3 regions of the Rhodoferax sp. EU05-FHT12H12 genome follow, and region 2 is predicted to be linked to each of the others. Evidence: predicted binding sites of a transcription regulator. Region 2 holds the regulator's gene; each other region holds the start of a gene.
The links. The regulator LexA, encoded in region 2, represses DNA repair genes until DNA is damaged. The targets are predictions, from matches to a motif close to ACTGTATNNNNATACAGT.
Positions count from the first base shown of each region.

Region 1: the regulator LexA is predicted to act here: its motif matches at 1,130-1,147, upstream of AC3WS7_RS08330 (error-prone DNA polymerase).
Region 3: the regulator LexA is predicted to act here: its motif matches at 1,488-1,505, upstream of AC3WS7_RS09625 (ATP-dependent helicase).

Region 1 is NZ_JBYTDI010000002.1:738,901-741,149, forward strand. It holds gene AC3WS7_RS08320 (PEPxxWA-CTERM sorting domain-containing protein) at 1-351, opposite strand, end outside; gene AC3WS7_RS08325 (YlcI/YnfO family protein) at 518-1,087, opposite strand; gene AC3WS7_RS08330 (error-prone DNA polymerase) at 1,191-2,249, shown strand, end outside.
Region 2 is NZ_JBYTDI010000001.1:765,098-767,346, reverse strand. It holds gene AC3WS7_RS03550 (D-2-hydroxyacid dehydrogenase family protein) at 1-40, opposite strand, end outside; gene AC3WS7_RS03545 (hypothetical protein) at 107-433, opposite strand; gene lexA (transcriptional repressor LexA) at 455-1,129, opposite strand; gene AC3WS7_RS03535 (asparaginase) at 1,244-2,215, shown strand.
Region 3 is NZ_JBYTDI010000003.1:34,049-36,297, forward strand. It holds gene AC3WS7_RS09625 (ATP-dependent helicase) at 1-1,423, opposite strand, end outside; gene AC3WS7_RS09630 (dioxygenase family protein) at 1,568-2,249, shown strand, end outside.

The DNA of each region.
Region 1 (2,249 bases), on a different contig from region 2:
GGGATCGCTGTAGGCATTGCCGCCAGAAGCGCCGTTGTTGGCGCTGTAGTAGCTGGAATTCGCGTTTTGGGTCGCGTTGCTCACGTTTTTGACGTACAGCGTGTTTCCCGGTGTGAATGTTTCGAATTTTTCCAGGCAGAAGGTGTAGAACGAATTTTCACCCGACAGGCTGGAGCCATTCACGCTGCTGACTTCTATGGCTGAAAAAGCGCCAGCCAAGGTACCTTTGGGGCTGGTGCTCAGCTTGATGGCATCCCCGGCGACCACTTCAGCTGCTGCAAACTGGGCACCTGTCAAGGCTGCTGCGGCCAGAGCGATGCGGGCGACACGGCCCAGGTTCTTGCGGTTCATCTTGTTTCTTCCCTTAATTAGCCAATACCAAATCTTGGCCAGATTGTTGATGGCGGGCGGGCGAGTGTAAATAGTCCGAACGGACTAAACCCGGGGCTGGAGGCTGTGGCAGAGCCCGCCGGGTGTGGAAAAAGTCACAGAAATGGCCCCCATTTTCAGGGGGGGCCTAAGGCGTCAGACCCAATACGTCGGCCAGGTCGTCGCGCTGTAGCGGCTTGGCAAACGAGCCCAGCACGCGCAGGCCGTCGGACACCGCCACTTCGGCGGCAATCGACAGCATCAGGCTGTCGCCGCCGCTGAGCAGGATCACGCCGCCGCGGTATTGCACCTTGGCCAGGTGGCCCAGGAAATCGAGGCCATCGGTGTGTGGCATCACCATGTCGCAAATCAAAAAATCCGGGGCATGTGGCATCTGGGCCAGTACCTCGGCGCCGGTGCTGCCATCGCGCGCCGTGTGCACCTCGGCTACGCCCAGGCTCAGCAGCATTTCGCGCAGCACGGTGTGGCTGAAATCGTCGTCGTCCACCACCAGCACACGCAAGGGGCTGCTGTGGGGGGCGGGGAGGCGGTGGGTGGTGTCGGCGCGCTGGGCGGCGGCATGGCGGCGGCGCTCCAGGCCCTCCAGTACGGCGGTGAGCACGAACTCGGACAGGGACTCCTCGGTGCCGAGCAGGGACTCAATGTCCGCACGCAGGGCAGCCGTGATGGGAATGGCGGGCAGCGAAGGCAGTTGCATGGGCGAAGTGTAAGGGAATGTTAGTGTTTTTATGGCCATAAAACTGTATATATAACCAGTTATTTGCCATAATTCCAGACCCTGATGACGGGAGTGCGCCACCATGCCTCCAGATTACGCTGAACTGCACTGCCTTTCCTCTTTCAGCTTCCAGCGCGGTGCCTCCCAGCCCGAAGAGCTGGTGCAGCGCGCCCATGCACTGGACTACCATGCGCTGGCCGTGACGGATGAATGTTCGGTAGCGGGGGTGGTGCGTGCGCACGTGGAGGCCAAGCGTCTGGGACTGCCCCTGTTGCCAGGGGCCGAGTTTGTGGTGGCGCTACCTGACGGAGGCCACTTCACGCTGGTGGCCTTGCCGCATAACTTGGCGGGCTGGGGTCAGCTGTGTGAGTTCATCACCGCCGCGCGCATGGCGGCCCCCAAGGGCGAATACCGTGCGGCCTGGCACGAGGCGAACTGGGCTGCACTGCAGGATTGTGAGGTGCTGCTGCAGTTTCATTTTGCTATCAATATGGAAGCTGCTTGCGCAATATCCATAGGGGCTAGAGGCCTATTTGGCCCCAATTGTTGGCTGATGGCCAGTGCCGGGCTGGTGGTGGGGGATGCGCTGCAGCGCGTGCGGGTGCAGCAGCTCTCGGCCCTGAGCGGCTTGCCGGTGCTGGCCACAGGCCAGGTGTATATGCATGTACGTTCGCGCAAGCCGCTGCACGATGTGCTGACCGCCGTGCGCCTGGGCCAGCCCGTGTCGGCCTGTGGCTTTGCGCTGCAGGCCAATGCAGAAGGTCACCTGCGCTCGCGGGCGCGGCTGGCGGCGCTGTTCCCGCCGGACTGGCTGGCGAACACGCTGACCGTAGCGCAGCGCTGCACCTTCAGCCTGGACGAGCTGCGCTACCACTACCCGCTGGAGGCCGTGCTGCCCGGCCAGACGGCGGCGCAGACCCTGCGCCATTATGTGGAAGAGGGGGCTAGTGAGCGCTACCCGGCGGGCGTGCCGCAGGACATCCGTGCGCGCGTGGAGCATGAGATGGCGCTGATCGTGGAGTTGCGCTTTGAGATGTATTTCCTCACGGTGCACGACATCGTGCGCTTTGCGCGGCGCGAACACATCCTGTGCCAGGGGCGGGGCTCGGCGGCCAATTCGGTGGTCTGCTACTGCCTGCAC
Region 2 (2,249 bases):
GCACGGCATCCTGATAGTCATCCAGAATCACAATATTCATGCCTGCCATTGTGCCTTGGGATGCTGGCTGCCCGGGCGGGCGCAGGGCAAATTTGCCCTGCTTTTGTTACGCAGTTTCGCAGGCAGCCAGACGGTCCAGCTCGGCGCAGACGTCGGCCATGCGCCCCGAGATGACCATGCGACCGACCTCGGAGCGGGATTGTCCGCTTTCCAGGACGCGAACCACCCGCAAGGGCTTGGATTTACAGGAATTTTGGCCTCTAGCCCCCGTGGAATCTGCGCGCATAGCTATCAAATGAGGAGCATTGCAATGCTCGGTAGATCGGGCTGAGGCGTAGCGGGGGGCACGCTGGGGCGGACTCGGCAGCAGCCATGTCAGCAGTAGTCGCAAGGGGGCCAGAAAGTCGGGTTTCATCACGAGGGCGGTATTCATGGTGGGTGCTTTCTGTCTGCGTTACATCAACATGGTGTTACGAATCAGGCCTACGGCCAGGCCTTCGATTTCGAAAGGTTCACCGGGCTCAACCACGATGGTCTGGTAGTCGGGGTTTTCGGGGTGCAGCTCGATCAGGTGCTTGTTGCGGCGAAAGCGCTTGACGGTGACTTCTTCACCCAGGCGGGCGACGACGATCTGGCCGTTTTTGGCATCTTTGGTGGCTTGTACGGCCAGCAGGTCGCCGTCCATGATGCCGGCGTCGCGCATGGACATGCCGCGCACCTTGAGCAGGTAGTCGGGCTGGCGCTGAAACAGGCTGTTTTCGACGTAGTAGGTTTGGTCCACATGCTCTTGGGCCAGGATGGGCGAACCGGCGGCCACACGGCCAATCAGGGGCAAGGCCAATTGGGCCAGGCCTGGCAAGGGCAGGGCGAACTGTTTCATGCGCGACTCTTGCATGGAGCGCAGCACCTCGCCCTTGAGACGGATGCCGCGGGAAGTGCCACTGACCAGTTCGATCACGCCTTTGCGGGCCAAGGCCTGCAAATGCTCTTCGGCTGCGTTGGCGGACTTGAAGCCCAGCTCGGTGGCGATTTCCGCCCGGGTGGGGGGGGCGCCGGTGCGCGCAATGGCGCCCTGGATCAGATCCAGAATTTGCTGTTGGCGGGCGGTGAGTTTGGGACTTTCAAGCATACTGACTCCTTCGTGGTGGGTCGGCGCTGGCTGTGTGTCTGTACACACTGTTTTCTCATCCAGTAACTGTATTTTTAACCAGTTTTTTGATTAATGCAAGTGGGGCAGTGATATATGGGTAAAAAAGTGGTGGTTTTGGGCACGGGCGGCACGATTGCAGGCCGATCGGAACGGGGATCGGACAATGTGGGCTACAAGGCCGGGCAGGTGGGCGTGCAGTCATTGCTGCAGGATATTGCCCCGCTGCAAGCTGCGCTGCAGGGCCGCACGCTGGTGGCCGAGCAGGTGGCGCAGGTGGACAGCAAGGACATGGGCTTTGCCGTGTGGGCGGTGTTGGCGCAGCGTTGCGCCCAGCACCTGCAGGACGCCGAGGTGGATGCCGTGCTGATCACCCATGGCACTGACACGCTGGAAGAAACCGCTTTCTTCCTGGAGCAAGTGCTGCCGCCAGCGCTATTGCAGGCCAAGCCTTTGGTGCTGACCTGTGCCATGCGCCCGGCGTCAGCGCTGACGCCTGATGGTCCGCAAAACGTGCTGGACGCAGTGGCTGTGGCGCTGGATGGCACGGCGCGGGGGGTGCTGGTCGTGTGCGCGGGCGCTGTGCACAGCGCCCGCTTGGTGCAGAAGTGCCATACCTACCGCGTGGACGCGTTTGACTCGGGGGATGCCGGGCCGCTGGCTGTGGTGGAGGAGGGGCGGGTGCGTTGGTTTGGCGTGTCAGCCTCCACAACCCCGTCGCATGCGGTGGACTTGCAGGCCTGGGCCAAGGTGGCTTGGCCGCGGGTGGAGATTGTGATGAATTACGTGGGGGCGTCGGGGGCCATGGTGCGCAGCCTGGCCCGGCCGGACGACACCGTTGCACCATTGCGCGGCCTGGTGGTGGCCGGAACCGGCAATGGCACGCTGCATGTGGACCTGGAGGCCGCTTTGCTGGAAGTACAGGCGCAGGGTGTGCAGGTGGTACGCGCTAGCCGCTGCGCGCGTGGCCAGGTGGTGCAGGGCGAGGCGACTGCCGCTCTGCCGCATTCCCGGGGCCTGTCTCCGGTCAAGGCACGGATTGCGTTGACGTTGCAGTTGATGGCGTAAAAAAAGCCGCTGACGCGGCTTTTTTTGGGGGGGA
Region 3 (2,249 bases), on a different contig from region 2:
TGTGGCGTGCGCGGAACTCCAGGTCGTTGATATAGCGGCCAAACTCATGCAGGCTGCCCAGCGCCTTGGCGCTCAGGGCTGCGGCCAGGGACGAGGAAAACAGCGCCTCAAACAGACTCAGCTTGTACTGGCTGGCGTACACGCCCAGCGTGCCCAGTGTGGTGTGGCCAATGCCACGCTTGGGCGTGGTCACCGCGCGCAGAAACGCCGGGTCGTCATCGTTGTTGCTCCACAGGCGAAACCAGGCGCACAGGTCGCGGATCTCGGCGCGGTCAAAAAAGCTCTGCCCACCCGACACCTTGTAGGGGATGCCGGCCCGGCGCAGCGCTTTTTCGAACGGCTTGGCTTGGTGGTTGGCACGGTACAGCACGGCAAAGTCGCGGAACTCCTTGTACTGCTTGCCCTGCATGTCCGCCAAGCCTTCGGCACGCAGGCTCTGGATACGGGCCACGGCGCGTTCGGCCTCGTGTTCTTCGTTGTCGGCGTCCACCACACGCACCGGTTCGCCCTCGCCCAGCTCGCTGAACAGCGTCTTGGGAAACAGCTTGGGGTTGGGGCCGATCACGTTGTTGGCCGCGCGCAGGATGGCACTGGTGGAGCGGTAGTTTTGCTCCAGCTTGATGACCTTGAGCGTGGGGAAGTCCACCGGCAGCTTTTTCAGGTTGTCCAGCGTGGCGCCGCGCCAGCCATAGATGGACTGGTCATCGTCACCCACCGCGGTGAAGCGTGCCTTCTCGCCCACCAGCAGCTTCAAGACTTCGTACTGCGTGGCGTTGGTGTCCTGGTACTCGTCCACCAGCACATGGCCCAGCTTGGCCTGCCAGCGTTCGCGCACCTCGGGGTAGTCGCGCAGCAGTTTCAGGGGCAGGCTGATCAGGTCGTCAAAGTCCACGCTCTGGTAGGCCGTCAGTCGCTCTTCGTAGCGGCCCATCACCGTGGCGATGATGCGTTCGTTGTCGTCCGCCGCCTGCGCCAGAGCTTCGGTGGATGTGAGCCCTGCGCTTTTCCAGGCGCTGATGGTCCACTGCCACTGGCGCGCCGTGGCCGCATCCACCGTGCCACCCGCATCTTTCAGGATGCTGGTCACATCGTCGCTGTCCAGAATGCTGAACTGGGGCTTGAGCCCCAGCACCGCGCCGTCTTCGCGCAGCATGCGCACGCCCAAGGCGTGGAAGGTACACACCAGCACGTCTTTGGCGGGGCGGCCAATCAGCTGCTTGGCGCGCTCGCGCATTTCGGCGGCAGCCTTGTTGGTGAAGGTGATGGCGGCAATGCGGTTGGCCGGCAGGCCCATCTGGATCAGGCGCCCGATCTTGTGCGTGATCACCCGCGTTTTGCCCGAACCCGCCCCGGCCAGCACCAGGCAGGGGCCGTGCAGGTAATTGACCGCTTCTTGTTGGGCGGGGTTCATGTTAGCGGCCATTGGTACGCGTGTTCTGTATGCAAAAGCTGCTCATGATAGTGGGTTGCACCACTGCCGATTTTTTGCTGTGTATTTACACGGGCCTGCCTAATTTCTCCTGGATTGGTTGTCATATTGGAGGCTATGTTTCACAGAAAGTGATTTATGGCGCTTGAAGCACATTCCTTAGATGGGCAACTTTTTCAAGATATGAGAGTGCTGGCTGAAAACATGGCAAGTCGTCGGCAGGCTTTGCGCTGGCTGGGTACGGGCGTTGTGGCGCCGCTGGCCTTGACTGCATGCGGCGGCGAGAGTAGTACATCCGGCAGCGCTTGCGCTGTCATACCGTCGGAAACCAATGGGCCCTACCCTGGAGATGGAACAAACTCCTTGAATGGAACTCTGGTAAACGCGTTGCTGCTGTCGGGCATCGTGCGCAGCGACATCACCAGCACTATCGGATCCAGCACGGTTGCAGCAGGCATCTCCTTGCACGTAACCTTAACTTTGGTGAATACCCAGGCAAGCTGTGCACCGCTGGCGGGTTATGCCATTTATCTGTGGCATTGCGATCAGGATGGGTTGTACTCCATGTATTCCGCAGGGGTTACTGGCGAAAACTATTTGCGTGGTGTGCAGGTAACCGACAGCAGTGGCAGCGTCACCTTTCAGACCGTTTTTCCGGGGTGTTATTCAGGACGCATGCCGCACATGCATTTTGAGGTGTACGCCAGCGAGACGTTGGCGACATCTACGCCTGCCGGTGACGGCATCAAGACATCGCAGATCGCATTCCCTATTGCCACGTGCAATGCGGTGTATGCCACTTCGGGTTACAGCGCCAGCG